2 regions of the Peribacillus sp. P4_B1 genome follow, and region 2 is predicted to be linked to the other one. Evidence: predicted binding sites of a transcription regulator. Region 2 holds the regulator's gene; the other holds the start of a gene.

Region 1 (16,565 bases), on a different contig from region 2:
AGGTAAAAACCCATGAATTCAAAATTCATGGGTTATGTAATATTGCTTGTTCTTAATGGGCAGTACCCGGAGTCATCATAAATACGCTCCAGTAGGAAAATCCTGCAAAGAAAACGGTAAGATAGGCGCCGAAAACATAAATATACATGCGCTCAGATAATTTCAAATAACTTAAAAGTACAAAAAAGCCGGTTTGTGCAAAGAAAAGTAAAGACGTTTGATGCATATGGCCAAGATAAAAGAAAATTGCCATAATCCCTGTCCAAAATCCACATACTCTGAACATGCGTTCCATCCGAATCCCTCCTTATGTCTAGTCGTGTACATTCTAAATAATTATAAATGAAATTGTAAGGTAATGTAAAGGATGCCTTTTGTTTCTATGTGAGAACCGATGCCTGATATGAGCACGTTGTGCAATTAGACATCATATTTTCTAATTCCACAATATTGACATTGTCAAACAAGGCTTCGAACATACCTTTTAAAAATGAATTGTGCATGGAACAGATTGTACCTGGCTCTACTTCGGTAACTTCCTTAAATGGGCAATTGAAGATACGAAAGTATATTTTATTTTCTTCTTCGCTAGCTTGTATTTCGGGTGATAAACCAGCAATGGTGGCAGCATTTTTAAGCATGTTGACTCTTTCCGCAAAAGCAAGTCTATCAATCGGCGTTGAGTTCAATGCTAGTTGCTGATTGATCAATTCCTCTCCGAATACTTTTCCCGTTTCATAAAGAGCTTGTTTTCCTTTTTCCCCTAATTTCATCATCGTCTGGATTGCAATCCTTGAAAGCAGTTGATAGTCCCTATATGGAAAATGAAGCTGAATGACTTTATCAGACAAACGATAAAGTCTGCTAGGGCGGCCGCCTTTCCCTGTCTTACGGGCATCCGATGTCAACAAATCCACATCCTCCAGTTTTGACAAATGTAGGCGGGCAACATTTGGATGGATTTTAAAGGAATCGGCGATTTGCTGTACGGATACATCCCCATGATTGTCCACAATATGTTGGTATATATAATATCTGGTGGGATCTGCTAACACGTTTGTTATTTTTAACGTTTGTTCCATTATTTCCTCCTGCGGTTCCATAGTTTAACTATGTTCATTATAATGCAGGCAGAAAAAAATGGAATAAAAGATATGGCAAACTCCCCTTAGTTTAAAAAAAATTCACAATTTAAACGGTCTTATAAGGTAAATGGATGTACAATAATTATACAAATGTTATACAGTCATTATAAAGATTATAAATATATACAAAATGTGAACGGGGAGGATTAGTATGGAACAGTTAACTTTCTTTTCGTACCCAAGTTGTACATCTTGTCGAAAAACAAAAAAATGGTTAAAAGCCAATCATGTTTCCTTCGATGAGCGACATTTATTCAGAGAGACTCCAACAGAAGCAGAATTAAAACGAATTCTTGAATTGACAACGGAAGGACTTGATGAAGTCTTAGCAACAAGAAGTGAAGCTTACAAAAGCTTACATGTTAATATTGACGAAATGATGCTTTCTGATGTCATCCAATTATTAACAAATGAACCGAAGTTATTAAGAAGGCCCATCCTCATCGACGGGAAAAAACTGGTGATTGGTCATAATGAGGACGCATTAAGAAATTTGGTTTCACAAAGGCTTGGTTTGAAAATGAGCATGTAAATCGATTCTCGAAATTTTTTCGAGGATTTTTTTATTCTTAAGCAGGAATTTGTCGTGGATTGTCGAATTCATCCACAAGAAACATAGGAGGTGATGAATGTTTTGATATCGATTGAAAAGACCGCAGAAAAAATACTTACCAGTGCCATACGGTCATCGGCTTCGGATATCCACATTTTTTTTCGCAGGGAGGGGCCCCTCATCCAATTCAGGATAGACAATAAGCTCGTTCCTCAGGAAACCATATCATTCTTTGAAGCTGAAAGGCTGATAGCCCATTTGAAGTTCCTTGCCGCAATGGATATAGGCGAGAAAAGGAGGCCACAGAGTGGTGCTATCACCATCAATTTGGCTAACCAAGTGGTTGGACTCCGCCTTTCCACTTTACCCACTGCCTATCTTGAAAGCTTGGTCATCCGCTTAATACCCCAACAGAATATCCTTCCTCTAGAACAGTTATCCTTATTTCCAAACACCGTTCAAAAATTGATTGCACTTTTGAAGCATTCCCATGGCATGCTCATATTTACCGGTCCAACCGGAAGTGGAAAAACCACCACACTATATTCCCTGCTTCATCATGCCCATGAGATGATCAATCGAAATATCATATCACTTGAAGATCCCATTGAAAATGTATCCGAAAAGGTACTGCAAGTCCAAATCAATGAAAAGGCAGGCATTACTTATTCTGTCGGACTAAAAGCTGTGCTAAGGCATGATCCCGATGTGATCATGGTTGGGGAGGTCAGGGATGCCGAAACGGCCAAAATTGCAGTTCGTGCTGCACTAACCGGTCATTTGATACTTACAACCATGCATACAAGGGATGCACAGGGCGCTATCTCCAGGTTACTTGAATTTGGTGTCAGCCTGCTTGAAATTGAACAGAGTTTGATTGGCGTGACAGCACAGCGGCTGGTTGAATTAAGCTGTGTACCATGTAAAGGCGACTGTGCTATTGCTTGCCAAATGACTGCCAGGAACAAAAGGGCAAGTGTGTATGAATTGCTTTATGGAAAAAGCATGGCCAATGTCCTTCGGATGATGGGGGATGAAAAAGGAAGGGGTACGGTAAGCTACCGCCAATTGAAGGATGAAATAGGAAAAGCGGTTGCAATGGGCTATGTGGATTCCCTGGAATATGAACGGCTGGTATACGATGAAGCAAAAAAGTAAATGGCAGCTAAAAGAACAGGCGGTCTTTATTTCGAAACTAGGGGAATTATTAAGTCATGGTTATCCCTTGGCGGACGCATTACATTTTCTGGAATTCCAGGAATCGAAGAAGAAAGCGGAAGATTTCGCTCAGGCCATAAAGGATTTAAGGAATGGATATCCGTTGCACCAGGTGCTAATTCACCTTAATTTTCATCCGCAGCTTGTAAGTTATATATTTTATGGAGAGCAATACGGCGACCTGGATCGGGCGTTGATAGAAGGAGGGCAATATTGGAAGAAAAGAACGGAGGATATGGATAAAGTAAAAAAGTTAATGGTCTATCCCGTATTCTTAGTCATTTTTGTAAGCATCGTTTTTTATATACTTCAGAGTGTTCTCCTTCCTAAATTTCAGGCAATCTATTTCACGATGGATGTCGATCAGAATGCAATCTTGAAATTAATGTCAGCTTCTACATTCATTCTCCCAGTCCTCCCCTTCATATTGCTTGGATTGCTCCTATTCCTGTATGTGCTCAAACGATTTTGGTTCAATGAATTATGCCCATTAAGGCAGCGGCGGATTTTGATGGGCATTCCGATATTCGGGACCTTCATCAAGTTATACGAAACTTATTTCTTTGCAAGCCAATTCAGCGGTTTGCTTTCCGGAGGGCTTTCGATTAACGAAAGCATCAAATTATTCTCTAAAAACCAGCAACAGCCTTTTTACCAAAAACTATGCTCTATCATCAAGGATGATCTGACTGAGGGAAGATCGCTTGAAATGATCTTTAAGGAGCTCCCCTATTTCGATGGAAACTTACCGGTGGTTGCTGCAAATGGTCAAAAATACGGCAGACTTGATGCAGAGCTGCATCATTACAGTCGTTTTTTACTCGAGAAAATTGAAGAGAGAATGAATGCAATCTTGAAAATCATTCAGCCTCTTATGTTTTCCTTGATAGGTCTTTTGATCGTTTCCATTTATTTAGCGGTTTTGCTGCCAATGTTCTCTCTGCTCGAAGGTATATAGTGTTTAGCACTGCATTCAGGAGGTGAAATTGCCCTGAAATCAAATGGTGCCAAATGGTTTCAGGGCAGGATGATATGATGAAGAAAATGATGAATGAACGAGGTTTTACACTAATTGAGATGCTTATTGTTTTACTTGTAATATCCATTCTTTTGATTATAACAATCCCAAATATCACGAAGAATCAATCTACAATCCAGTCTAAAGGGTGTGAAGCATTCGTTAAGATGGCTCAAGCACAGGTTCAGGCATATGAGATCGACAATGCTAAATTGCCCGCAAGTATCGATGAATTGGAAAGTCAAGGCTATCTCAAACAGACATCTTGTCCTAATGGGAATGCTATTAGTTTGGATAACAAAGGAAAGGTAACGGTCGTTGAGTAGGAGAAAAGTGAATATACGGCATTCCAATGGGGGGTATACCCTGTCTGAAACCCTTATTGTCCTCGTTATTTTTATACTCCTGATTTCCATCAGCCCAAATTTATATCCAAGCTTCACAAAAGGGATGGAAATCAGGTTATTTCTTTCTCAATTCCATGAAGATCTTTTCTACGCACAACAGTATGCCATCAGTCATGAGAGCTTGATTTACCTCCATATTGATAATACCAATAAGTTTTATAGTGTTTCGTCATATAAGGAGGGAACTCTTCTAGAGTTAAGCATACCAGAGGATATACAGTTCTTAAGTGGAACATTAGGGTTCAGCTTTCATTTTAATCAGTATGGAAATGCTTCAAAAGCTGGAACGATGATGGTTGACACTTTAAAAGGAAAGTACAAATTGGTCCTCAATATCGGTAAAGGGAGGTTCAGGATTGAGAAATTGTAAGGGTTACGTCTACCTTGAGATTATTGCCGCATTTTCCATTTGTATTTTCGTGGTCCTTTCCATTTTACCGATTCTTGAAGAGTTGATGACACATCGTAAAAATATTGTCATAAGGACAGAAGCCCACCATTTATTATATGAAAGATTGACGGCGTTCATCGATGGGGAGATACAAGCTGTTGGACAGGATATCATTTACCGAAGAAAATCCTATGAATTGATATGGAGGGACCATGGGGATTTCCCTGGGATGATTGAAGGGTGTGTATGTTATGAAGATGAATCTGGTAAATATGAATCCATTTGTGATGCTGCGAAAAAATGATGGTTTTACGATGATCGAAATGCTTTTTTCTTTAATGATCTTAATGACGACGTCTCTTTTTGTATTAGAACTTTTTTCAACCATTCATACCCAGGTGAGGTCCATTGACAAATTACATCCTAAAGAGTGGGAGGTCTTTACTATGCAAATGCAGCAGGAGGTCCGGAGTTCAATAGATCAGGATGTAATGGGAAATAAATTATATTTGCTTTCAGGTGAGCAATTATCATCCATTGAACAATATGAGGATAAGGTCCGAAGGCGAGTGAATGGTATGGGGCATGAGGTCATCTTGCAGAACATTTCGGAATTCCAGGTCGAGAAGGATGGCGGTGTCATTGTTTTAAATATAACGGATAAAGCAGGGACTACTTTCAGTCGAAGATTTCATCCTTTCTTTAAAAATGTGAAGAAAGTCGATGAATAATCAAAAAGGAGTCGTTTTCCCGATGGTAATGATTGTAGCAAGTGTTTTCATCATGTTGACGATATTGATGATCGATCAATTTATCCTCGATAAAAGGTTTTATAAAGAAGTGGAAGAATCGCTTGTGGCCGACCATCTTGTACATCTCGCCGTTAAGGATGTGACGGAAGAGCTGGGGGAAGTGATCCCGGACATCATTCAGGGGGAAATCTCATACCCAAATGGTGTGGTGAAGTATTCCTTAACGAAGCAAGACGGTCCTTACGTCTATCTCGAATTTTCTTCCACAACTAAAAATGGCCGCGTTGGCAGGGTCATCATTCAATATGATAAAGAAGCGGGGAGAGTGATAGAATGGATAGAAAAGCAGGCGATGTAATACTCAAAGATCAATTCTCTTTTTAAAACGCTGACCCATTTTCAACGATTTACGTGTTTAACGAACAAGAGAAGGATTAAAAGAAGCGCTAGCCGGGCATACTTTGCATAGGGTGATTTTAAATGTCTACAAACGCTTATATTAAATATCTGACGCAACAGCTTGTCGAGTATTTTAATCTGACCAAAAAAGAACGAAAAGAAAAGCGCCGTCATAGAAAAGAGGATAAAAATCATGGTATATCCCATTGGTTTGGCATTGTCCCTTTTGCTTTGTCGATGTTCGTAAGGAAAAATATCAAAAAATAAAACAGATGTCCTAAACTTAGGACATCTGTTTTTTTAAGTATGGTTTTTACTATCCCAACGCCCTATCTGAAAGGTAAAACAAACCTCCGTTGATGATGGATATTCGGATGTTCGGTTCGTATTGAGCTTTTAAGGCTTCTTTTTCGGTAAAATAACTCTCACTTTTTTCGTCCATGTCCTTGTAAAAATGCTCCAATAAGTTCAAGTCATTCTGCCAGCGCAGCATGGCTTCTTCCGCCCAAGAATGGTCATCATCCTCGAAGCTCCTTCTAATGTATGTATCAAGTCTTGCCAATCCACTCTTCGGCATGATGAGCGGTGAAAGCGTAAACGAGTAATCCGGTATTTTTGGGGTGACCTTAACCGGTAAAACCCGATGGTGAAATCCTTCCATGATTTCTCCTGAAATTAAATTCAATCCGATGGACATAAAAGTATCTTTTTTACGATCGCATTGGTAGGATATTTTCACATTCAGGGTAAGCCATGGGAACAATGGATTATTCCCGCTCATTGATGGAGGAGTATCTTCAAAAAGTCTAGTATACCCTGCCAGCTTTTTTGTTGATTGAATAATCTGATGGAGCCGAGGGGAGCCAAAATGAATCATTTCTCCCTTTAGGTCGGGTGGGGCTTGTTCTGGATCGGTAATGAAAGTCATCTGGGCTGGGTTCGGAATGCCACCCGTTTTTTCCAGGTAGTGCCAATAAAAGGGCCGGTTCATTAATTCTTTATCCATTTCTATCGTTAGTTGAACTGTAAGGTGGGTTGGTTTATTATCCAGTATTTCACATTCATTGGCTTTAAAGTAAGTTATTAAAAAATCATGAATTTCCTGTTGCTGCATGAACCTCACCTTCCTTCATGGATTGAGCGAATTGGATCATCGATGAAAAATTATCCATCTTGATTTTCATTTCGCCCTCTGTTTTGGACTCGCCGACCACATCAATTAAATATTCTTCAATGTTGTTAATATCCAGTTTGGTTAGAATATCATCCAATTCACCAATTACTTTTTCAAATAAATTAATTTTTTCGTATAGTAACTTTAGAATATGTTCTTCAACAGTATTTTTCGTGGCAAAGTTATAAATCCTGACATCCTCTTCCTGTCCAAGGCGGTGAATCCGCCCAATTCTTTGCTCAAGCCTCATGGGGTTCCATGGCAGGTCAAAATTAATCAAGTGATGGCAGAACTGAAGGTTTATCCCTTCCCCGCCAGCTTCTGTTGCAATTAATACCTGAATTTTCTTTTGGAATAATTCTCGCATCCAGTCTTTCTTTCCACGTTTAAATCCGCCTCGGAATGGGACTGAAGAAATTCCATTCTGTTGAAGGTACCATTGTAGATAAAGCTGAGTCGCTCGGTATTCTGTAAAGATAATCACTTTGTCATCAATTTTCTTGATCAGTTCCAAAGCTTTTTCAGCTTTTGAATTCTGAACCGTTTCATTCACTTTTGTAAATAAATCATCAAGCTTTGCCAAAAAGTCAGGGGTAGGCTGGTCGTATTTGGCTTTCATGTTTTTTAAAGTATAAAAGACCGCCTCTCTGCTGCTGCAGGCTTCTCTTTGGAGAGTGAGAGCTGAAAAGGCGCTTCCTTTTGTTCCATCAGAAATAGGTTTGAATTTTGAAACTGCATCGTACAATGCCTGCTCGGTTGGAGAAAATTCAATGGTGATGGTTTCCACATGCCTTTTTGTCCATTCAATACCAGTATCGGCCCGCCGGTTTCGAATCATCACAGTGTTGACCAATTCCTTTAGGTGTTCATCTTCAATTATGTTCCGGCCTTTCCCTTTATATTTTTCTGAAAAGAGTGAGGCATTTCCCAAGTGGCCTGGTTTCAATAACGAAACGAGGTGAAAAATTTCCTCGACTTTATTTTGAATGGGAGTAGCTGTCAGGAGTAAACAAAATTTCTTTTTCAGATTTTGGACGAATTCATAGTTCTTCGTCTTATTATTTTTAAGTTTATGAGCTTCATCAATGATGATGAAGTCATATTCCTGATTGAAAATGATATCACGATGTGGAGCGCGTTTCGCTGTATCAATGGATGAAATGACCACATCACAGGAGTCCCACACATAACTTTTTCTCTGAACGACTGCCGGAATATGAAACTTCGTATTCAATTCAAAAGCCCATTGTGTTACAAGGGAAGCTGGTACAAGGATCAATACCTTCTTTACAAGGCCTCTGATCATATACTCCTTTAGGATCAAGCCGGCTTCAATTGTTTTTCCGAGACCTACTTCATCTGCTAAAATGGCCTTTCCATTCATCTTTTCCACCACTTGCTTTGCAGCTTCCAATTGATGGGGAAGCGGGGTTAACTGAGGAAGGTGCTTGGGTGCCTGTAAACCTTCAAAATCAGGAATGATGAGATTTTCCTCCATTTTAACCGCCAACTTATAAAGCTCCCAATTTCCCCATGGACCATCATTTTCCACCTTTTGTAAAAACTCGTCATTCCATTCAGAATTGAAGGATATATTGATTTTCATAGAAATAACTCCCTCTTAAATCATAAATTCCTTAATATAAGGTCAAAAACCGAACATTTCATATGTGAAGTAAGAAAAATATTTCTCTTCAAAAGATATTGCAGAGATAAGTTTCTTAGGGTAGGATATAAGTATATTTAGAAAATTCCAATTTCCAAACGCTAAAAAGAATTTTTGTATCGATTTGCAATTCGCGTTTTCTTAGTATGGGCTATAGGTACCTGCTTTATCCAAGATTACCGAAGGAGATCATGTAAACGTTTTTCTGGAGTTTTTGGAGATTTGGCAGAGAATGCATTCTATGATGCTCAAAGGTTTTACTAATGGGTGGGGCTTATTCGCTTAATTTCATTGGTAGACCATAATATGCGGGTGAAGATAAGGGGAGAGACTACGGATGTAGCGCCGAAGGAGCAAACTTAGCAGTGAATCTCTCAGGCAAAAGAACTCTTATTGGACGCAACTCTGGAGAGCGCCGCCCGTTTGGGACGGCCACCAAAGGGGAAAACCTATTATATAGGTAAACTTTCAGGTTTCAGGACAGAGAAAAAGCTCAAACGGGCTTTCTCTGTCCTTTTTTGTGCTTTTTTTACATCATGAATCAGAATATCTGATGCGTAAGGACAAAAAGCTTTGATAATGAAGCCAATTTAATTTTAAAAAATCTGAGGGGGGTCATTTTTTGACCAATTTAAAAAGAACACCACTATTTGAGGTTTATCGTGAATACGGAGGGAAAACGATTGATTTTGGCGGCTGGGAACTTCCTGTCCAATTTACGGGTATAAAGGACGAACATGAAGCCGTACGTACAAAAGCGGGTCTGTTCGATGTATCGCATATGGGGGAAGTTGATGTTAAGGGTCCTGGGAGCCTTTCCTTTTTACAGAAGATGCTGACTAATGATATATCAAAGCTGCAAACGGGCGGTGCCCAATATTCGGCCATGTGTTATGAAAACGGCGGGACGGTTGATGATCTCATCGTTTATAAAAGGGCGGAAGACGACTATCTGCTCGTGGTCAATGCAGCGAATACAGAAAAAGATTTCGATTGGCTGCAAGCTAATCTAACGGAAAATGCCCAAATTACGAATGTATCGAGTGACTATATACAGCTAGCACTTCAAGGACCATCTGCAGAGAAGATATTGCAAAAACTTTCAGAAAATACTGCCTTAAGTGAAATTGGATTTTTCAAGTTCAAGGAGAATGTCATGATAAATGGTATCTCCACGTTGGTATCCCGTACTGGATATACTGGTGAAGATGGTTTTGAAATATATAGCGACAGTGAAAACGGCCCTGCCCTTTGGAAGGCGATAATGGATGCCGGAAAGGAAGAAGGGATACAGCCGATTGGTTTAGGTGCTCGTGATACCCTGCGTTTTGAAGCGAAACTGCCGCTGTATGGGCAGGAGCTTTCAGCGGACATTACTCCAATAGAAGCCGGGATTGGTTTTGCGGTAAAAGTGGATAAGGAAGCCGATTTTTTCGGGAAAGCCGTTCTTGCTGAACAAAAGGAGAAAGGGGCACCCCGGAAGCTTGTGGGAATTGAAATGATTGACCGTGGCATTCCTCGTCATGGGTATAAGGTCTACAGCGGGGACAAAGTCATTGGGGAGGTCACGACTGGTACCCAATCACCAACGTTGAAGAAAAACGTAGGATTGGTACTTATCGATAAGGAATATTCGGTGCTGGATGCGGAAATTGAAGTGGAAATCCGTTCCAAACGTTTGAAAGCCGTTATAATACAAACACCTTTTTATAAAAAACCACGTAAATAGAGGGGAATGGTCATTAGATGAAACATCGTTATTTACCCATGACAGAGCAAGATAAACAAGAAATGCTGGAAGTTATAGGGGTACCTGCTGTTGAAGAACTTTTCAATGATATCCCTGAAAGTGTTCGCTTTCAAGGAGAATACGATATCAAACCTGCTAAATCGGAACCTGCATTAATGAAAGAATTATCAAGGCTTGCTGCCAAGAATGCGGATCTTAAAAACTATGCTTCCTTCCTTGGTGCGGGTGTCTATGACCATTATGCACCGGTCATCGTCGATCACGTTCTTTCCCGTTCTGAATTTTATACGGCTTATACTCCCTATCAGCCCGAAATTTCACAGGGTGAACTGCAGGCCATCTTTGAATATCAAACGATGATTTGTGAGTTGACGGGTATGGACGTAGCTAACTCCTCCATGTATGACGGCGGGACTTCGCTGGCTGAGGCGGCCATGCTTGCTTCAGGTCAGACTCGGCGCAAGAAGATTCTCATTTCAGGAGCAGTTCATCCTGAATCAAGAGAAGTTGTGAAGACATATGCGAAAGGGCAACGCGTGGAAGTGATTGAAATTCCTTATAAAGACGGTGTGACGGACATGGCTGCTTTAAAGGAATTAATGAATGATGACATTGCAGGAGTGATTGTGCAATATCCGAATTTTTTTGGACGGATAGAGCCATTGAAAGAAATGGAAGAAATCATTCATGGCGCCAAGTCCATGTTTATCGTTTCCAGTAATCCGCTTGCACTGGGGGCTTTGACACCCCCAGGTTCACTCGGTGCAGATATCGTAACGGGAGATGCTCAGCCATTCGGCATTCCAGCGGCATTCGGGGGACCTCACTGTGGATATTTTGCCGTTACTAATAAACTTGTTCGGAAAGTTCCGGGCCGGCTCGTCGGTCAAACGGTGGATGAAAATGGAAAAAGGGGCTTTGTGTTGACGCTTCAAGCTCGTGAACAGCACATTCGCCGTGATAAGGCCACATCCAACATTTGTTCCAATCAAGCGTTGAATGCCTTGGCAGCTTCTGTTGCAATGACGGCGCTTGGGAAAAAGGGTGTCAAAGAAATGGCCGTGCAAAATATTCAAAAAGCACACTATGCGAAAAAAGCTATAAAGGCAAAAGGGATAGAAGTGATGTTCGACGGTCCTTCGTTCAATGAATTTGTCATTAAACTGCCTGCTTCGTTTTCAGAAATCAATAAAAACCTTTTTGAAAAAGGGATGATTGGCGGCTTCGATTTAGGGACGGTTTATCCTGAGCTGAAAGACCATATGCTGGTTGCGGTAACGGAACTTAGAACAAAAGAAGAAATCGATGCACTTGCGCAGGAATTGGGGGATCAACATGAATAATCAAGATCAATCACTCATTTTTGAAATCAGCACTTCCGGTCGAATCGGGTACAGTCTGCCAGAAATGGATGTTGCAACTATTCCGCTCGAAGAAATTCTTCCTGCCGACTACATCCGTGAAGAAGAGGCAGAGCTTCCTGAGGTGTCCGAACTGGATATCATGCGTCACTATACAGCACTTTCCAAACGGAATCATGGGGTGGATTCGGGTTTTTATCCGCTGGGTTCATGCACGATGAAATATAATCCGAAAATAAATGAAAATGTGGCACGCTATAACGGTTTCGCCCATATCCATCCATATCAAGACCCGACTACAGTCCAGGGAGCCTTGGAACTATTATTTGATTTGCAGGAACATTTAACGGAAATCACAGGAATGGATCTAGTGACATTACAACCTGCAGCAGGTGCACACGGTGAATGGACAGGGTTGATGATGATTCGCGCTTTTCACGAAGCGAATGGCGATACAGAACGGACGAAAGTGATCGTACCTGATTCTGCACACGGTACGAATCCTGCATCTGCAACTGTTGCCGGACTTGAAACGATTACAGTGAAGTCCGATGAAAATGGGTTAGTCGACCTTGAAGATTTAAAGCGTGTTGTCGGACCGGATACGGCGGCCTTGATGCTGACGAACCCCAATACATTGGGATTGTTTGAAGAGAACATTTTGGAAATGGCACAACTTGTCCATGATGCAGGTGGGAAGCTTTACTATGACGGAGCCAATCTGAATGCAGTCCTATCAAAAGCACGCCCGGGTGATATGGGCTTTGATGTGGTTCACTTAAATCTCCATAAAACATTCACAGGTCCGCATGGCGGCGGCGGTCCGGGTTCCGGCCCTGTAGGGGTAAAGTCGGATTTGATTCCCTACTTGCCTAAACCGCTTGTTGTAAAACAAGATGAGCAATTCGTTCTTGATTATGACCGCCCGCAATCCATTGGCAGGGTAAAACCATACTATGGGAACTTCGGGATAAATGTTAGAGCTTATACGTACATTCGTTCAATGGGTCCTGATGGCCTTAAAGCCGTCACAGAGAATGCGGTCATCAATGCCAATTATATGATGCGTAGGTTGGAACCATTTTTTGACTTACCATATAATCGTCATTGTAAGCATGAATTCGTATTAAGCGGACGCAGGCAAAAGAAATTAGGGGTAAGGACCCTCGATATAGCAAAAAGATTGCTGGATTTCGGGTATCATCCTCCAACCATTTACTTCCCGTTGAACGTGGAAGAAGGAATGATGATAGAACCGACTGAAACCGAGTCAAAAGAAACGCTGGATGCATTCATCGATGCAATGATCCAGATTGCCAAGGAAGCTGAAGAAACCCCGGAAATCGTTCAGGAAGCTCCGCATACAACCGTTATTAAGCGGCTTGATGAAACTCTTGCTGCAAGAAAACCTATTCTGCGCTATCAAGCATAGACTGATAGCTTACACGAAAAAAATCCCTGCCTGCCGGCGGGGATTTTTCATGTTTATGTAAGAATTCATTAAAGTCGAACAGTTAACTTTCATTTTCCTGGAGCACGCATGATGCGTATGAAGGCTTTTTAATTTAAAAGAGCCCATGCGGAGATGGGGTCTTATTTCTTTGCTTTGATTTTCCCGGTCCACATCTTGAAACCGCCCTTTAAGTGAAAAAGTTCCCTGTAGCCCTTTTTGTATAGCATGGCTGCAGCTCTTCCGCTGATGATTTCGCTTTGAGCGTACAAATATACAGGCTTGTCCGGCCTAATTTCGACCAAGCGGGTTTTCATTTGCGTCATAGGGATGTTTCTTGCGCCTAAGATATGGCCATTATCGAAATCATTCGGTTCCCGCACATCGATTAGCTGCACTTTTCTGTAGTTAGCGATAAATTCGTCCTGTGTTAATGTTTTAACGATTTTACGCTGGCGGTACCAATTAAAAAGTGAATACGCAATAACCACTCCTAAGATGATGAGCAGTGTATATAATATTTCCAAACATAAAAACTCCCTTCTACCTTAACGAATACAGACAATCTTTATTATATAATTGCTTTACCCAATAATCAAAAAGAATTTTCATCAAATTCTTCATCGACTTGATAGCACTTTCTTTTTTAGAGTGTTAAAGTCTGTTAAACTACTACATGTGAGTTTTTTTGTGGGGTATTGAAAAACAGTCTATTGAAACGAGGGGTAAGGATGACTAAAGAAAAATGGGGTTTTATAGATTCTGGATATTGTTCACCGGCGTTTAATATGGCGCTGGACGAAGCACTGCTAAACTGGCAAAGCAAAGGGGAAATTCCGCCAATCATACGCTTTTACGGTTGGGACCCAGCGACATTGTCGATTGGTTATTTTCAAAAGGCAGAAGCGGAAATCGATATGGAAGAGGTCAAAAGGCAGGGCCTTGGTTTTGTTCGCAGACCAACAGGAGGACGAGCGGTACTGCACGAGCATGAATTGACTTATAGTGTAATCGTTCCAGAATCCTACCCGGGAATGCCAACTACCGTTACTGAAGCATATCGTGTCATTTCTGAAGGAATATTAATGGGGTTCAGGAATCTGGGATTGGATGCTTATTTTGCCGTGCCTAGAACCGATCAGGAAAAAGCGGCTTTAAAAACGCCCAGGTCTTCCGTCTGCTTTGATGCTCCAAGCTGGTATGAACTGGTCGTCGAGGGCAGGAAGGTCGCTGGCAGCGCTCAAACCAGGCAAAAGGGCGTCATCCTTCAGCACGGTTCCATTTTGCTTGAACTTGATGATGATAAGCTCTTTAGCGTATTTAAATTCTCAAATGACAGGGTTAAGGAGAGAATGCAAAAAAGCTTAAAAAATAAAGCTGTGGCCATAAATGACATTGCCGGAAGAAAGGTTACCATTCCTGAAGCGAAAGAAGCTTTTGAAAAAGGTTTTGCCGAAGGACTTTCGATCGAGTTAGAGCCATACGTCCTAACTGAAAAGCAATTGCAGGAAGTGAAGGCCATTGCAGAAAGTAAATATGAAAGCGATGAATGGAATTTCATGAGATAGAAAAAGCAGGATAATTAAAGTGGATAATAAAAAAGTTTTTTCAGATTTGTTTGACCAAATAAGCTATTCCTTGCAGGGATAAGCCCTAAAAGGCATGGGGAAAAAGCAAGGCCCAAATTAATTGAAATCTGATGAAAAATTATTATAAATCGACATTTTCCTCCCTTTTGCTAACTATATTAATTGATTTATCGTTTGACAAAATTAAATGTTATTCAAAACAAACACAATATATAGTAGTTGAAATATTTAATGCGACACTATATGTTGATTTTTGGGTTTCGCTATGATAAATTTAGGGTACTTGTTAAGCGAAACGGACATGTAAGGCTACATATAGATTTTTGCGGCAGCAAGAACGGATCTTGAAACATATAAAGGAGAGGGAATTATGTCGGTTGTAATAAAAGAATCTTTAAAGGTTGATCTAGAAAGGTTGAATAAGGATATTTCTTTATTTCCCCAGGTTCACCCTGTAACTGCTGATATGAAAATGGCGCATAAGGGCGTGTCCCGTCTAGTCATGCTTGACCGCTATTCTTTTAAGGATACTGAAAAAATCACACTCTCGGCAGGCGATTTCGTAGTGTTGACGATTAAGGAAGATCCGAAATTCCCGGCAAGGGGTCTCGGTTACATCGTTGAAATAGATTGGGAAATGAAAAAAGCCAAAGTATTGGTGGATGAAGAATTCCGTGGCGTATTGGATAATCCGGAAGAAGTGGAGACAGGGATTGTAAACCGTCCGCTGGATATTATCGAAAAGCCGCTTGAAATATACTATGAACAAATTGCGAAACGTAATGCAACGGGCTTGGCTTCAGTGGAAACCACGGAAGAAAAAAGAACGGAATGGTTCAATAAATTCTATGAAGAACTAAAGAACCTTAATTTTGTTCCGGCAGGACGCGTATTATATGGTGCGGGTTCCAATACGGATGTTACTTATTTCAACTGCTATGTGATGCCATTCGTACCGGATTCACGTGAGGGGATTTCAGAACATAGGAAACAAGTGATGGAAATCATGAGCCGCGGAGGCGGAGTGGGTACGAACGGATCGACACTGCGTCCAAGAAACACTTTGGCCAAAGGGGTTAATGGAAAATCCTCTGGTTCAGTATCATGGCTTGATGATATCGCGAAATTGACGCATCTTGTTGAACAGGGCGGTAGCAGACGCGGTGCACAAATGATCATGCTGGCTGATTGGCATCCGGATATTGCAGAATTCATCATTTCTAAAATGCAAAATCCAAGGATCCTTCGATACCTAGTGGAAAACACTAAAGATGAAGCGATCAAGAAATATGCAACGGATAAATTGAAATTCACGCCGCACACCGAACAGGAAACGGCTATGTATCAAGGAATCATCAACTATAAGGAAATTCCCGGTCTAGGTGGATTTAGCGAAAAAATCATTAGGGATGCAGAGGAAAAGATCCGTACAGGCGGAACGTACAGTGTCCATAATTCTGAATTTCTTACGGGCGCCAACATCTCGATATGCTTGACAAAGGAATTTATGGAAGCGGCAGAACAAGATGCGGAATACGAATTGCGTTTTCCTGATGTTGAAAGCTATGATGCCGAAGAAATGGCTACTTATAATCAAGAATGGCATAAAGTCGGTGATGTTCGTAAATGGGAGGAAATGGGGCACAAAGTCCGTGTTTACCGTAAAATCCGAGCTAAAGAGCTTTGGAACTT
Region 2 (16,565 bases):
ATGTAAACGGGTACATACTCAGTTTCACCTTACCGACTCCAAGCAAGTGCTGCAGTGTTTAAAACAGGTGATCGAGGAACTTGGAAATGGCCCCTTGATCATCCCTAAGGACGATCGATTTTCTGCCTATAAGTTAGAGGATATCTTAAAGGAAAAAGATGTCCATGTATGGGATCACCAAGCAGGGAAAGAAAATATCGAGAAAGCCGAGAGTGCTAACATTGGAATCACATTCAGTGAAATGACACTAGCTGAATCAGCGACCGTCGTCTTGTTCAGCGACAAGGACCACGGCCGTTCCATCAGCTTCCTTCCTTCCTGCCATGTTTCCATCATCCCAAAAAGCACTATCGTTCCGCGAATGACCCAAGCTGCGGCGGCCATTCGTTCGAAAGTAACCCGGGGCGAAATCGTTCCTTCCTGCATTAATTTCATAACAGGACCGAGCAATTCCGCCGATATCGAAATGGATCTTGTCGTAGGCGTCCATGGGCCCATCAAAGCAGTCTATATAATCGTCGAAGATAAATAGAAATGAGGAAAAAATGGAGAGGACCTAATTAGGCCCTCTCCATTTTCATATTTCACTATCTTACTCGTAAATGATTCGATCTACCGCTTCACGGTCCAGCCGTTTGATCACTTCGACAATGAGCTTAACGGCATTCTCATAATCATCCCTGTGAAGCATTGCTGCGTGTGAATGAATGTAGCGTGTGGCAATCGTGATCGCCAGAGCAGGTACTCCATTTGCCGTCAAATGGATGGAGCCGGCATCCGTCCCACCACCTGGAATCGATTCATATTGATAAGGAATATTCATTTCATCAGCCGTGTCGGTGACGAAATCACGTAATCCCTTATGTGCCACCATCGATGAATCATAGATGACGATTTGCGGGCCTTCCCCCATCTTACTCATCGCTTCTTTTTCGGTTACCCCCGGTGTATCACCAGCTATGCCGACATCGACGGCAAAACCGATATCCGGCTGAATTTTGAATGTGGATGTTTTAGAACCACGCAGGCCGACCTCTTCTTGCACCGCTCCAATTCCATAAACTACATTAGGATGGTCGCTATCTTTCAGCTGTTTAAGCACATCAATGGCAATTGCACAGCCAATTCGATTGTCCCAGGCTTTGGCAAGCAGCATCTTTTCATTATTCATGACCGTGAATTCAAAATATGGCACAACCATATCCCCTGGCTTCACACCCCATTCGCTAACTTCTTCTTTGCTTGCTGCACCAATATCAATAAACATATCCTTAATATCAATCGGCTTTTTCCTCGCCTCCGCTGACAGGATATGTGGTGGCTTGGAACCGATAATTCCAGTTACATCACCTTTACTTGTAACGATCGTCACGCGTTGGGCCAGCATGACCTGTGACCACCAGCCTCCTACCGGCTGAAAACGCAAAAATCCTTTATCATCAATCTGGGTAATCATGAAACCGACTTCGTCCATATGCCCCGTAACGACGATTTTCGGACCTTTTGCATCTCCCGTTTTCTTCGCAATCAAACTTCCCAGGCCATCTGTCGATATTTCATCAGCAAATGGTGTTATGTATTCGGTCATCACTTTTCTTACTTCACTTTCATTTCCTGCAATGCCCTTAGCATCCGTTAAATCCCGCAGCATTCTTAACGTTTCATCTAATTGAACCATGTTTTTACCTCCCTATTAATTACATTATAAGAATAATTATACAGAAAATCGATTGCATTAACAATCAGTAGCCTTGCTTTTGCCGTTCATAGTTCACTTCATTTTTACTTACATATGCTTTTTCCACATCCATTGCCGAAAATCCAAGCAACTCCCCTAAATGCAAATACTCAGCAAAAACCTTTTGGAAAGATGACTCTGTCAATTGCGTGCGAAATTCACTGATATAGCCGTAAATGGCAGTAAATTGAGCTGTCAAATCCCTATGCTGCACCTTGAGGGAAGATGGGACATCCGGCACGAATCCCCGTTCGATCCCGAGTGACAAAATGAAATGAATGCCATCCACATATTCAGCTAAAATCGTTTCTTTATCAGATGGGCCTTTTAGACTCCAGAATTTAAAACATCTCGTTTCATTAGCCAGCTCGCCAAGCTCCACTAAAAGGGCAAGTATCTTACGTTCGACCAAGTCTTCAGCACCCAAATCATGCTTGGATTGTATATGCTCATCTAAAGCCGCCTGCATGTCCAATAATTTACCTATGTTCATTATCATCACTACTTTCTATCGTCTTCCTTTAAATTATATCAAATAAATGAAACTTATTAAAAAGCCATACGTAAATGAAGGGAATCACTCTGTTTAGGGAGGTAGCTCCATGGTACTGATCATGCGGTTCATTATTTTGGCTCTCATCATCTTCTTAATATATACAGTCATCAAATACCTATTTAATCCGAAAAGAAAATTAGAGCTGGCACATGAACAGAAAAAATTCTTTTTGCTCGATGATACAGCCAATATACGAAAGAATTTTTTACTGACATACAACGGGGTGATGTTTGAAGGGGAAAAGTATTTAGGTACGACGGAACGCTCCTTTGAAGTCATCTCCATCTTCATATGGCCGAAAAAAGTGGCAGGCCTGAAAGGCTTGAAGCGAAATGACTTTTTAAAAATCGAGGCAGCCATAAAAAAACAATATCCAGATGCCGTCATTGATTGGAAAAGCCCAGTTAAGGAATTTTTGGAATAGTGAAAAATACCGCGCGTTATGAAGAGCCTTGAGAAACGAACTCAAGGCTCCATGTTAATCATGTGAACGGAAAAATTCCTTCCATGGTACGACCGTCTGCTTCTCCCTCAATAAATATAGCAATAAGGTCAATGATAATAAAATAATGACGATCAGAGTCGGACTGAAATCTGCAATATAGTGGCCAAAAACCGTGTATACGAAGGCTACGGGGATATTAGTCATGAAGGATAGATAAAAATAGTTTTTCAATCCTTTATTGGATTCCAATAAGCAAAGCGACAAAAGATAAAAATGTATGAATGGTATTAGTCTCAGTACTGCAATTTGCCGGCTGTTTAGCTTTCGGTTTCCAAACAGCTTATTCTTAAGGCGCAGCAGCTTATCCTTTGTTTTCGGAAATTTGCCGATCACGAAATAAAAGGCCATACTGGACAACGTCAAACCGATTACGGAATATATGGTTCCTAAAGCTGCCCCGAATAAAACTCCGCCGGACATGCAAACCACAATGACGGGAATGAATAAAAATTGCCTTAATAGATGAAAAGTGATAAAGATCAACGGTGCAAACACGCTGCCAGATTGAACGTAGCTCATCACAAGTGTCAGTTTATCATTCATGCTCTCCCTCCAGCTACTCTTTGCTGCTTCTACAAGCATATACATCATACGGGCTACATATTACCATTGTATGAATATCTTAATCAATAAGCCTATTTGAAGAATCATCAATATCGGCAGGCCCCACTTGAAAGCGGCATGCTTCGTCTTATGGCGGAAATGCTTCATCCCAAGAAATGACCCTGTCCCTCCACCTATGACCGCCCAAAACCAAAGTGTCTTTTCGCTGATCCGGTATTCCCGATTACGCGCTTTCCTTTTGTCTACTCCCATTATGGCAAACCCGATGATGTTCGTGATGATCACATATGCTACAATGAACCATGCTACTTGCATCCTCATCCCCTCCTTTAACTATGTAAAAAGCCACCCTCTTGAAAAGAGAGTGGCTGATATCAGTCAGACTTATTTGTCTAATTGTTGTTTAGCAGCAGTTGCTAATTGAGCAAAAGCTTGTTCGTCAGCAACAGCAAGATCTGCAAGCATTTTGCGGTTCACTTCGATACCAGCAAGCTTTAGACCATGCATTAAACGGCTGTAAGAAAGACCGTTGATGCGTGCTGCAGCGTTGATACGAGTGATCCAAAGTTTGCGGAAATCACGTTTTTTCTGACGACGGTCACGGAAAGCATAGTTTCCTGACTTCATTACTTGTTGGTTAGCTACTTTGAAAAGAATATGTTTCGCGCCATAGTAACCTTTAGCTAATTTTATTACCTTTTTACGACGTTTGCGAGTAACAGTACCGCCTTTTACACGTGGCATGTTATTTCCCTCCTATTTAACTCGATAAATCGAACTTATTTAATATTGTCTAGCATATGACGAATACGTTTGAAGTCACCTTTGCTTACAAGGCTAGCTTTGCGAAGCTTACGCTTTTGCTTAGTAGATTTGTTAGCAAATAAATGGCTTGTGTAAGCGTTAGAACGCTTAAGTTTGCCGGATCCAGTCTTTTTGAAACGTTTAGCAGATCCGCGGTGAGTTTTCATTTTAGGCATAAGGTATTCCTCCTCATTACAAATTACTTTACAATTACTTTTCAGCTTTTGGTGCTAAGATAATGAACATGCTGCGTCCGTCCATTTTTGGATGTTGCTCGATTGTAGCCACTTCTTTACATGCTTCAGAAAAACGAACGAGTACACGTTGACCAATTTCCTTATGTGTAATGGCACGTCCTTTGAATCGGATAGAAGCTTTTACCTTATCGCCTTTTTCAAGGAATTTAATACCGTTGCGAAGCTTCGTATTGAAATCATGTTCTTCAATCGTCGGGCTCAAACGAACCTCTTTAAGACTGATGACCTTTTGATTTTTACGTGCTTCCTTGTCTTTCTTTTGCTGCTCGAAGCGGTGTTTTCCGTAGTCCATGATCCGGGCTACCGGAGGCTTTGCATTTGCAGCAACTAAAACTAGATCAAGATTTACACGAGCGGCAATTTCCAATGCTTCGAATTTCGTTTTAATTCCAAGTTGTTCTCCGTTTTGGTCAATAAGACGAACTTCACGGGCTCGGATGCCCTCGTTTACCATCGCGTCTTTACTAATAGTTAGCCACCTCCAAAGATATTGGCGAATACGAATATTTGAATCAATTCGGTCACGCTCACAACTCGCTTACAGGATTTAATCATAATAAAAAAGTGTGGATGCATGCTGCACCCACACTGATAGACTCATTCAGAAAGATCCAAATAATCAAATCATGACCTGTTAACTGCATTGCTTGCGTCAACCAGGTGAGAAGCGGGTGCTTCTTCTTTTCCTCAAACACGTATTCAATTCACTTTAGAAATATATCATAAACACTGATGACTTGTCAAATGCTATTTTATACGTTTTTCACAACAAAATTAATATTATCAGACATTCTGTTATTTGACAATACGTTTTTTAAAGTAATTTAGACAAATAGTATTCGTCATGATAGCTATCATCGAAAAATAATGAGTCCCGTTTCGTTCCTTCTAGTTCAAAACCCATCTTTTTATAAAGGGAAAGTGCCGGTTCATTGTTGGCAATAACGGTCAATTCAAGGCGCCGGATTTCATATTCAAGTGCTTGCTCCTCCATTTTTTGAAACAGCTTCGTACCGACTCCTTTTCCTCTCTCTTGTTCGGAGATGCCGATAACAATTTTGGCAGAATGCTTTGTTCTGCTAAGATTATTGCCCAATAAGATGAGATACCCTATCAAGTTGCCGCCGCTTGCTGCAACGAGGAAAACGGAGCGGGGGCTACTTTCAATTTGCTCGATTTGCCTCTCCAATTTACTCTCCGTTGCTTTTCTTTCTCCCGGATTGTACAACATGAACCCGGAATCTTCAACATGATTGATCAGAGCTGCCAATTTCCCGGCATCTTGCCTTGTAGCCTTTCGAATTTCCATCTCTTCCACTCCCTCTTTTTTTACAGTCCCTACGGATAGAACCATCAAAAGTTAAGAGTTTTCTTTCGCCTTTTTCCTTTTCTCAATGGTGTCCCAAGAATATAGAGCTATCCAAAAAATCAGGACCGGGACAATCGCATATTGCCGATAACCATCCAATAACAATAAGATGATGATGGCAAGGAATGTTGGCCCAAATAGATAAGAAAATTTCTTTTTCATGCTGACCCTCCTTCTGGACATTCACATGATGGTTTCATTTTATCATGCCTTAATTAAAAAGAGGGGCACAACGATATGTGCCCCCCTTTTGCTGTTAACGGCTTACTTCCGCTTTAATCGCTGCAACAAAATCTTCAAAAGCGATTGTTTCCGATTTTTGTTCACCGTATTTTCGTACATTCACACTGCCTTCTTTGGCTTCATTGTCTCCAACAACCAGCATGTACGGGATTTTTTGCATTTGTGCTTCACGGATTTTATAACCGATTTTCTCGTCACGTGTATCCAGGTCGACACGAATGCCTTGCGCTTTAAGTTTTTCCTGCACTTCTTTCGCATAATCCAGGTGCACTTCAGGTGAGACCGGAATCACTTGTGCTTGGATAGGTGCCAGCCAAGTCGGGAATGCTCCCTTGTATTCTTCGATCAAGTAAGCGACGAAACGTTCCATTGTGGAAACGACCCCGCGGTGGATTACAACCGGACGGTGCTGCTTGCCGTCTTCACCGACATAATTAAGATCAAAACGTTCAGGGAGCAAGAAGTCAAGCTGAACAGTGGAAAGCGTTTCATCTTTCCCTAAGGCAGTACGAACCTGGACATCAAGCTTAGGACCGTAGAATGCCGCTTCACCTTCCGCTTCAAAATAATCAAGACCAAGTTCATCCATAGCACCTTTTAACATGCTTTGTGCTTTTTCCCACATGGAATCATCATCGAAATATTTTTCTGTATCCTGCGGATCGCGATATGACAGACGGAATGAATAATCCTTGATATCGAAATCTTTATATACTTCCTGAACCAGGTTCACAACACGCTTGAACTCTTCTTTGATTTGATCTGGACGGACGAATATGTGCGCATCATTCAATGTCATCCCACGTACACGCTGAAGGCCGGAAAGGGCACCTGACATTTCATAGCGGTGCATCAAGCCAAGCTCGGCAATCCGGATTGGCAGTTCGCGGTAGCTGTGGATGCTGTTTTTATAGACCATCATGTGATGCGGACAGTTCATCGGACGCAGGACAAGCTGTTCGTTTTCCATTTCCATGACAGGGAACATGCCGTCCTGGTAATGATCCCAGTGTCCAGAAGTTTTATAAAGGTCCACGCTTCCCATTACAGGTGTGTAGACATGGTCGTAACCAAGGCGTTCTTCCTTATCCACGATATACCTTTCGATTGTCCGGCGGATTGTCGCGCCTTTTGGCAACCACATCGGCAATCCTTGCCCCACTTTTTGTGAGCTCATGAACAAGTTCAATTCTTTGCCGATTTTACGGTGGTCACGTTCCTTCGCTTCTTCGAGGAAACGCAGGTGTTCGGCTAAATCTTCTTTTTTATAGAAAGCCGTTCCGTAAATGCGCTGAAGCATTTTGTTTTTGCTATCGCCTCTCCAGTATGCACCAGCGATGCTCAATAGCTTGAATTCTTTGATTTTTCCAGTTGATGGAACGTGAATTCCACGGCAAAGGTCAAAGAATTCCCCTTGTTCATAGAGCGTTACTTGCTGATCGGCTGGAATCGCATCGATCAACTCCAGTTTATACTCGTCGCCTATTTCTTTAAAACGGGAAATGGCCTCATCACGACTCACTTCGATGCGGGAAATTTCCAAGTTTTCGTTGACGATTTTCTTCATTTCTTTTTCAATCAATGGTAGGTCTTCAGGAGTCAATGATTCCTCCAGATCCATATCGTAGTAAAAACCGCCCTCAATGACTGGCCCTACACCGAATTTGGCGTTTTTATACAACCGTTTGATCGCTTGTGCCATCAAGTGTGCTGTACTGTGACGCAATATTTCAAGAGCATCCGCTGCGTCCTGTGTTACGATTTCGATTGTGCCGTCTTGTTCAATCGGGCGTTTCAAATCATATAATTCACCATTGAATTTTCCAGCAATGGATTTTTTCCTTAAACCAGGACTGATGGATGCAGCGATTTCTTCAGTTGTTGTGCCTTTAGCAAACTCCTTGACCGCTCCGTCAGGAAAAGATATTTTCAGTAATTCAGACATTCCGTTTCACTCCTTCTTATTGTTCAAACAAATTTAAGGGTTTTTGATTCCATTACAACACAAAAAGCCCGCCCCTGTATAAAACAGGGACGAGCTTAGTAATAAATATCATTAACCCGCGGTTCCACCCTCGTTCCATCTTGCTTTTCACGGCAAAACGGCACTTGTAACTTGGTAACGGCAGCTTCCCGTCAGCTCATATTCGCAAAATGCCTGCTTTCCGAGCCGAAGTTTAAAGGTGGTAAGTGTTCCATGCGAATAGGAAGCTTACAGCCTGTTGGCTCCCCTCTCTGATAATCGGCGATTAGAATACCCTTGTCCTCATCATAACTTTTAGTTTTTTAATAGTATGTAGGAAATTATAATTTGTTATACAGTGAAAATCAAGGTTAATTTTCTTTTTACGAAGAAAGATTATTCAAATGCATTTGAAAAGGACGAAAGCGGCAGGACGGTCGCCCGTTCTTCGAAAATCCTTGAAATGGTCTGAATCAGCCCTTCTTCCTTGTCATCGGTATATATGCATAAGTTTTCGGGAGCAATCGATAAAAGCGGGGCAAGTATCACCGTATCAAGAAAAAGTGAACTTTTTGCAAGAAGCCTCCTGTCGATCATACTATTGATTTTTGGACGGTCGAGTTTGCTGAATTTCTGATCATAGAAATGAAAACCATCCCGGTTGACCAAGTGAAGCTTTCTTAATTTCGACTCCTGCCCATGAAGGCAATCACGGAGAGTGGCAATGAAATTTTGATAGTCCTGTTCCAGCTTGTATTCATCAATCGCCTTGACGACATACTTTTCCAAAGTTTGCTGAAATGATTTTAAACGGAAGGTCGTAAAAGAATCGAATGAAAAAGATACCTTTCCAGCCAAGATGCTTTGAAGTCCTTCCTCAATCAATCGTTTCTCCGTACTGAATGCCTCCTCTTGATTCCTGGCTCTTTCCACCTCGATGATTGATGATGCAATTTCAATGATGGCTTCAATTTCTTCCCGTTCCCTATAAAAAAATTTACCGACTATTATTTGCTCCAGAACAGGAAGCGTCTTTTCTTCCAATAAAAAAGAATGAAATGCATCTCGAAGCAGAATTAGCCACTTATCACCTGAAGACTCCGTCAAATCCACATGCATGCCTTGTTGCGGAAGAAATCGAATGTATGCTTGAAATTCTGCCCCCAGTGGATGGACAGAAACGAAATCCAGTAATTTCAATGCCTCTGAATCGTTTTGAAACGAAATTTGCACTACGACATCCCCCCTTCCCCCTTGCTTCTTTTTTCATGTATATGGGGATGGGGACGTGTTTAGAAGTGGGATGGACCTTGTAAGAAGAAAAAAGTGACCTCCATTAAGAGACCACTTTTCTTCATCTTCTCCGATTCACGCCATCAAGCTTGACCGGCTCCGCTAAATATTGAATTCTTTCCAGTACCCTGGCCGCCTTCACTTCTTCCTTTTCACCACGCTGTGAAAAGGTCAGGTGATTCTCCAGGCCATTCATGTCAAAATTCGAAGTGAAAAACGTCGGAAGGTTTTCCAGCATTCTAAATTGCAAAATCGGGCCAAAAACCTCATCGCGTCCCCAGCTTGTCATGGACTCCGCTCCAATATCATCCAGCATGAGGATCGGTGCCGTTTTCACCATCTCAATTTTTTCATTGACCGTATTGTCACCTATCGAACCCTTAAGTTCCCTCAAGTAGTCAGGTACATAGACAATAAGGGAGGAAATTTGCCTTTCTGCAAGTTCATTGGCAATCGCACCTAATAAATACGTTTTCCCAACACCGAATTTACCATATATATATAAGCCTTTTTGCCTTTTGCCTGGTTCATACTCCATAATGAACGACATCGCTTTACTTAAAACACCTAAGCGTTTGTTTTGATCATCCGTTTGAGTGAAGTCGTCAATGGTCGCCTTTAAAATATCCTTCGGCACGTAAAGGCTGCGGATCAATTTTTCACGTTTCCGCTTTTCATCCTCTGCCAATTTCCGCGGGCAGATTTCATAATGCAGATTCAGGGCCTTCCCTTGAACGACCAATTTGGGATAATACCCCTGCATCATATTGATGCAGCCGTCCAAGCTTGGACATTTATCGCACTTATTGCTTTGTGAAGTGAACTCATAAAGCTTCCCCAAGTTTTTTTCGATCATGTCTTCCGTGACCGTCGAACTGTTGGCATTCAAAAATAACCGCACCTGTTCATCTTCAAAAATCTCTTGTTTCAGCTTTTCATAACGCTGTTGAAATTGGTTTGTATTGGCCAATTTATTCAGGGATCTATTAATCTTTTCCATCGTTCATTTCACCTCCTGCTTTCCACTGCTTCCATTTTTCCTGAAGCTCACGTTTCTGGGCATTCAATTCGGGCTGATCCGCATTCAGCTCTTGCTGTGCTTCTTCTTTTTTCTCAAGCCACTCCGGAACCACTTCTTCCCGTATCGTCTTTTTCCGGCCGCCCTTCGCAGCATTCCTGCTCCCTTGAGCCCAGTCCTGATATTTCCGGTGTTCATTTTTAGCTAGTTCCATCGCCTCGATGACGGTGGAGACCTTCAGCCGTGCCCAATGGCCTGCCAATTTTTCCACATAGCCCTTCGTGAACTTCATATCCGTTTTGAGCATGACATATTCAATCAAGACATTGACGACACCAGGATTCAGCTTTTGGTTGATCATCACGCCCTCCACCACTTTCAAATCACCGCTTGATGGCTCTGCACCGCCGGACAATTGCATCAGCCGCTCCCGTGGGGATATCGTCTCCAAATGCCGGATTAGCTCTTGTTCCTGTGTTTTCGGTTCTTCTTTTTGTGTCCGTTCACGAATCGGCTGCACTCGATTGACCAGGGAAGGCATGTCTGCCTGCCGTTCAATCTGATACCAGTCCCTTGCCGCCTTCCTGAGCATTTCCTCATCGATCTCATCATCCAATGAAACGGCATCCATTACTAGTTTTTGCATTTCAAGCGGATCAATGCCATATAAAAAAGCAAGTTTGGCAATCGTACTTTTAATTTTCGGAGTAAAGGCCTTTTTCGGTACGATCGAAGATTTCATCCCGGCTAATAAAAGTTCAAAATCGAATAAGTTGTCAAACCCCGAAGGCTCGACACCATCCGTCCGGTCGATATATTGCTGATCAGGAATGGGGTTCCATTCGTTTTTTGCTTCATCCGTTACATATAAAGAGTCCAAATGATCTGATGAGAATACCTCCGCAAAAGATTTAGTCACACCTTCATATTGATCCGTTAAGATATGATCATCACAAAAGAATCTCTTTAACCGGTTGAATTGTGCTTTACCGATCTTTTTGTATAAATAGATATTCAGCATTCCATCCGTGAAGAACTGTTGGGGGGAAAGCGGCGGATTTATCTCATAGATAAATTCCTTTGTCTCATTTTTCGATTTCTTATATACATTCAACAAACCGATTCCCTCAAGTAAAAGCCGGGCTTCGTAAATATCACCTAACTTAAGGCCGATTGTATTCATTAATTGATAATGTGAGGAGGTTTCCGACCATAGCCTGTTTTCCTCCAACTCACTCCATAACGTCATATATAGGCTAATACAGATAGGTCCAATAAGAGGTTGATAAAGTCGGGTAAGTATTTTCCGATCATAATCATGAAGCAGCCCCGCAGATGAGACCAAATATGAATCAGCTGGGAGCAATTCTTGCCAATGCATTGACATCTCCATTCAAACCTTTCAAAAGATGTAGTGAAAAAAGAGCCAAAGTAAATCTTCAGCTCTACTTTCTTTCTTTATTTATTAAATCTTTCAATTCATCGATAAAGACATTGATATCTTTAAATTGTCGATAGACGGATGCGAATCTAACATAGGCAACCTCATCGACTTCTGCCAGCTTGTCCATCACCATTTCGCCGACACTGTCGCTTTTCACTTCCGATATGCCCTGGTTGCGTAGTTCTTTTTCTACATAACTGGTAATTTGCTCTAGTTCTTTCAAGGGAACCGGACGTTTTTCGCAAGCCCTGATTAAGCCACGCAGGATTTTATCACGACTGAACTCTTCCCGTGTACCGCCTTTTTTCACTACAATGAGCGGTGTTTCCTCCACCTTTTCAAATGTCGTGAATCGAAAACCACATGCCTCACATTCACGGCGTCGTCGAATCGATTTACTTTCATCGACTGGCCTGGAATCGAGCACTCTTGTTCCGTTATATTGACATGATGGGCATTTCATCATTATCAGCTCCGTATTTTATGTAGGACTCCCCTATCTAAATGTTCCCCAAGGAATTACTTTTCTATCTTAATCTTATATTAAAAGGAACGGCCAGTACAAGTAAAAAGTGTAACTTCCAGCAGCAGGCACTTTTTATCACGCACTAGAAGCACCGTTATCAAAGTCTTTGTGCTCTGGGATACTTACCCTTATAAATTGAAGCAAGATCGGATTCATTGCATTAAAAAAGAGATGCACCCATGGCATCTCTGTGTATACGTGTTTTTTATAGGGCACTTATATTGGCTTTTTTCATTTGTACAGGACCTAATCCACGTGGTAATTCTATGTTCTCGCGTGTTTGCGCATTCAAAGCTTCTGCAATATAATCTGCCGCAATATTCGGATCCAAGTTACCGCATGTATAGACATCAATGCTGGCATAGCCGTGTTCAGGAAAACTGTGAATCGTTAAGTGTGATTCAGAAATGATGACAACCCCACTAACTCCTTGTGGAGCAAACTTGTGAAAGGCAACTTCTCGTACCTCTGCACCTGATTTTAAAGCAGCATCAACAAAAATCTTTTCAATCAAATCGATATTGTTCAGTTTCTCAAAGTCACAACCCCAAAGTTCAGAAATGACATGTCTACCCATAGTTTCCATAGTGTAAGCAGTTTCCATATTAAGCTTCCCCCTTACCATGATTAAAAAATAAGTCTGATAACTACCACGGGGGAAAGTTAGTCCAAAGAGGTCCTAACCCTTTAAGTAGCCATCATGCAAACCGCTTTTGAAGAAGTTCACGATTCATAGTATATATGGTTTAAATTTTTTTTGCAACTCCAAATTGAATTTTTGGATAGATAAACTTTTTATGTAATAAAGATATGGGGGAGGTCCGAATGTGGGGCAAATTCTGTTTTCGTGTGTTTATTCAGCGCCATAAGGCAGCCAGAAATTGATGATCAATGAATTAAAAATAGTCTGCTAAAAAAATTCAGCAGATAGACAAACTCGATAATAATTGAGTTTGTCTACTGTTTTTTATGTTTTTAATATTTGGCCGTTTATTGGAACGTGGGGCACTCGCGGTCCGCCATTGCGCCTGTGGGGTCTCCCTTTGACGCGCTTTCCCCGAAAGGAGCCTCGAACACCCGCTCCAATCACTTTGTTTTAAGATAGAATCCTTTAGTCTATTTAAGGCAGAGAACAAGGGGATTAAGGACAGTTCAACTAATCCTGAAGAGTAGCTACTATGTGAAAGATGAACGAACAAAACAAGTTTGCCTATTCGTTTCATGCAGCATCGAACTTCAATGCATTTGTGTTGGGGACGATACGCATGATCGTCATATCTTAGAGCCTCTGGTTGAACCAGTGATTCCAGAAAGTTGGAAAACCAGGAGTGTTTCCGCAGATGCAAAGGAAAAGCACGGTATGCGCTGGGTCACTATTCTCTCTAACTGCTTCAAATCCAATAAAAAATCAAAAAGGTTTCGGAATGTGGCCACTCCGAAACCTTTTTGTCTACAAACTGGGCCCGCTAAAAAATTTAGCAGGCTCGATTTTTTCATTATTTTACTGATAATTCAACTTCGGAAGTTTTTTTCAACTCGGATGCAACTAATTTTACAAGGTCCACTACCCGGTTGGAGTAACCCCACTCATTATCATACCAAGCCAGGACTTTAACTTTCCTGTCACCAATCATCATCGTTGTCAAACCATCGATGATGGCAGAGTGAGGATTAGTTTTGAAATCACTGGAAACCAAAGGTTCCATCGTGAATTCCATGATCCCTTTAAGTTCATTTTCTGAAGCGTCGATGAACGCTTGATTCACTTCATCAATCGTGACATCACAGTTTAAATCCACAACAAGGTCGACTAGGGACACGTTAGGTGTCGGTACGCGTATCGCCATTCCGTGAAGCTTGCCTTTTAATTGAGGCAACACCAATGAGATCGCTTTTGCAGCTCCTGTCGTCGTAGGAATGATGCTTTCCGCAGCGGCACGAGCACGTCTTAAGTCTTTGTGCGGGTTATCGATATTATTTTGATCATTTGTATAAGAATGTATCGTTGTCATTAAACCATTATTAATGCCGAATTTTTCATCAAGCACTTTTGCAACCGGTCCAAGACAGTTAGTTGTACAAGATGCATTGGATATGACATAATGCTTGTCAATTTCCAGAACTTCCTGATTGACGCCCATGACAATGGTAACGTCTTCATTTTTACCTGGTGCTGATAAAATCACCCTTTTTGCCCCTGCTTCTAAATGAAGAGCCGCTTTAGAACGATCATTGAATTTTCCAGTAGCTTCAATTACAATATCTATGTTCATCTCTTTCCAAGGCAATAGCTTTGGATCGCGGTTATTTATCAATTGTACTCGGCGGCCATTCACTACAAGTGAATCATCTTCCGCTATAATGATACCGTCGAATTTACCATGTATCGTATCATACTTTAGTAAGTGTGCTAAAGTTTCAGCAGGATAGCTTGCATTAATGGCAACAATGTCCAAACTCTCATCTAATATGGCCTTTCGGAAAACCATTCTTCCAATTCTCCCAAATCCGTTAATTGCTATTCTTGAATTCATTGTTCGGACCCTCCTGAAAATATTAATGTTATACTTATTACCTCTCACATGTAATTAGTATAACATAATTCAATGGAATTGTGCTAATAAAAATGCGGATTGTTTTATTTTTTCAACACAAAAGGAAGAAACCCGAAGATTTCTTCCTTTTATCACAACTATATGACATGCCATTCGCTAAGCAGGGCCTTCACCTGCTTCTTCGTTTCCTTAATGTCCCCATTATTATCGATGACGGCATCCGCTAAAGCCTTTTTATCAGCCAAGGGCATCTGAGAATGGATCCTGGCAAGCGCATCCTTCTCCGATAGACCATTCCTGTTCATTAAACGTTCCAATTGAACTTGTTCATCGACATATATCAAAAGCGTCTTTTCCACCATGAATGTCAGCTTACTTTCAAATAAGAGCGGAATATCCATGAATACCGTTTCTTCCCCTGCAGCGAGTGCCTCTTCCGTTTTGAGGCGCATCCAATTCCTGACGGCAGGGTGAACGATGCCATTCAATAGCAATCTCTTTTCCTGATCATGAAATATTATCGACCCAAGCTTTACGCGATCTATATTCCCATCCGCCAATAAGATATCTTCTCCAAACGCCTCCACAACTTGATGATAGGCGTCTTCACCTGGCTCAACGACAGCACGGGAAACCAGATCTGCATCTACAATCGTGAATCCGAGTTCCTGTAAATAGAGGCTGACACTGCTTTTCCCGCTGGCGATGCCTCCAGTGATTCCGATGATTTGTCCCATATGCTCCCCCTTTTAAACCATGTATCATAACTTGAATAAGCCGATTATAATTAAAAGTACACCTGGAAGAAAGGTTAAATGCTGGATAACTTTATTATTCGAAAGCAATTTCCCGCTTTGCAGTCCGCTCCAAATGAAAATTGAACTCATAACAGCGATGCATACTGCGAGGATAATCGGTGAAATCCCGATCATGGCTGCTCCGACTCCAGCCCCGAACGCATCCAGTGAAAGTGCAAACCCCAAAACAAGCGCTTCAACCCCCGTAATCGTACCTGATTTATCAAAATCGGCATTCAATGGTTTTTGTAAAATATTAATGGCTACCCCAAGTGATTTAATTTCAAAATTAAAGATGATTTTTTCATGATATCTATCATCTTTCAAATCTTTGTCAGGCCTAAAGTATTGATATACCATCCAGGCACCAAGAAAGATGAGGATGATGCCCCCGGTTTTTTCAGCCGCCCCGATAGATATGAGCTGACTGATGAATTGACCGATGACCATCGCTATGCCTAAACTCAAAGCAGAACAAAATGAAATGACCGCTATTGACTTTAAGGGGATTTTCATCTTCCGCATACCGAAAGTCAAACCTACGCCAAATCCGTCAATACTAACTGCAAAAGCAAGAAAAATAATTTGTAGCCACATCGGAATATTACTCCTTCCCTTCTCGTTGCTACCCTAGTATATGGTAGGAGCCCATCCGATGTGTTTTAAAAAACATTAGTTAAATAAGCGGCTGGCACAACGGGCAAATATGTGTGCCGCGTCCTGCAACAACCAGCTTTTCAAGTGGCGTGCCGCATGTTTTGCATTCCTCGCCCTTTCGTCCATAGACATTCAGTTCCAACTGAAACATGCCGATTTGCCCTTGAGAGTTGAGGTATGAACGAATCGTACTCCCACCCTTTTCCACCGCTTCACCCAATGTTGCAATGATTTCCGCATGCAACTTTTTGATTTCCTGCAAGGATAGTGAAGAAG

The links. The regulator NrdR, encoded in region 2, represses ribonucleotide reductase genes. The targets are predictions, from matches to a motif close to AACACNATATATNGTGTT.
Region 1: AC1DVK_RS05595 (vitamin B12-dependent ribonucleotide reductase) is a predicted target of NrdR. The motif match lies at 15,076-15,093, and genes of this name have one in related genera.

What each region holds. Positions count from the first base shown of each region.
Region 1 is NZ_JBFUHM010000007.1:12,219-28,783, forward strand. It holds gene AC1DVK_RS05505 (DUF2626 domain-containing protein) at 53-295, opposite strand; gene AC1DVK_RS05510 (helix-turn-helix transcriptional regulator) at 381-1,082, opposite strand; gene AC1DVK_RS05515 (Spx/MgsR family RNA polymerase-binding regulatory protein) at 1,297-1,677, shown strand; gene comGA (competence type IV pilus ATPase ComGA) at 1,780-2,856, shown strand; gene comGB (competence type IV pilus assembly protein ComGB) at 2,840-3,874, shown strand; gene comGC (competence type IV pilus major pilin ComGC) at 3,952-4,260, shown strand; gene comGD (competence type IV pilus minor pilin ComGD) at 4,268-4,711, shown strand; gene AC1DVK_RS05540 (hypothetical protein) at 4,698-5,036, shown strand; gene comGF (competence type IV pilus minor pilin ComGF) at 4,984-5,463, shown strand; gene comGG (competence type IV pilus minor pilin ComGG) at 5,456-5,842, shown strand; gene AC1DVK_RS05555 (YqzE family protein) at 5,965-6,150, shown strand; gene AC1DVK_RS05560 (YqhG family protein) at 6,200-6,997, opposite strand; gene AC1DVK_RS05565 (DEAD/DEAH box helicase) at 6,975-8,663, opposite strand; glycine riboswitch at 9,036-9,123, shown strand; glycine riboswitch at 9,127-9,209, shown strand; gene gcvT (glycine cleavage system aminomethyltransferase GcvT) at 9,346-10,452, shown strand; gene gcvPA (aminomethyl-transferring glycine dehydrogenase subunit GcvPA) at 10,470-11,816, shown strand; gene gcvPB (aminomethyl-transferring glycine dehydrogenase subunit GcvPB) at 11,809-13,266, shown strand; gene AC1DVK_RS05585 (rhodanese-like domain-containing protein) at 13,428-13,811, opposite strand; gene AC1DVK_RS05590 (lipoate--protein ligase family protein) at 14,016-14,852, shown strand; gene AC1DVK_RS05595 (vitamin B12-dependent ribonucleotide reductase) at 15,244-16,565, shown strand, end outside.
Region 2 is NZ_JBFUHM010000002.1:39,841-56,405, reverse strand. It holds gene AC1DVK_RS01750 (LutC/YkgG family protein) at 1-532, shown strand, start outside; gene AC1DVK_RS01745 (M42 family metallopeptidase) at 593-1,678, opposite strand; gene AC1DVK_RS01740 (dUTP diphosphatase) at 1,743-2,231, opposite strand; gene AC1DVK_RS01735 (hypothetical protein) at 2,341-2,718, shown strand; gene AC1DVK_RS01730 (TVP38/TMEM64 family protein) at 2,773-3,342, opposite strand; gene AC1DVK_RS01725 (DUF1294 domain-containing protein) at 3,403-3,678, opposite strand; gene rplT (50S ribosomal protein L20) at 3,748-4,107, opposite strand; gene rpmI (50S ribosomal protein L35) at 4,143-4,343, opposite strand; gene infC (translation initiation factor IF-3) at 4,378-4,878, opposite strand; ribosomal protein L20 leader region at 4,977-5,113, opposite strand; gene AC1DVK_RS01705 (GNAT family N-acetyltransferase) at 5,239-5,733, opposite strand; gene AC1DVK_RS01700 (hypothetical protein) at 5,785-5,955, opposite strand; gene thrS (threonine--tRNA ligase) at 6,050-7,981, opposite strand; gene ytxC (sporulation protein YtxC) at 8,396-9,232, opposite strand; gene dnaI (primosomal protein DnaI) at 9,354-10,292, opposite strand; gene AC1DVK_RS01680 (replication initiation and membrane attachment family protein) at 10,279-11,703, opposite strand; gene nrdR (transcriptional regulator NrdR) at 11,756-12,217, opposite strand; gene speD (adenosylmethionine decarboxylase) at 12,486-12,866, opposite strand; partial or broken gene AC1DVK_RS01665 (IS5/IS1182 family transposase) at 13,403-13,634, shown strand; gene AC1DVK_RS01660 (glyceraldehyde-3-phosphate dehydrogenase) at 13,777-14,814, opposite strand; gene coaE (dephospho-CoA kinase) at 14,973-15,572, opposite strand; gene ytaF (sporulation membrane protein YtaF) at 15,597-16,229, opposite strand; gene mutM (DNA-formamidopyrimidine glycosylase) at 16,309-16,565, opposite strand, start outside.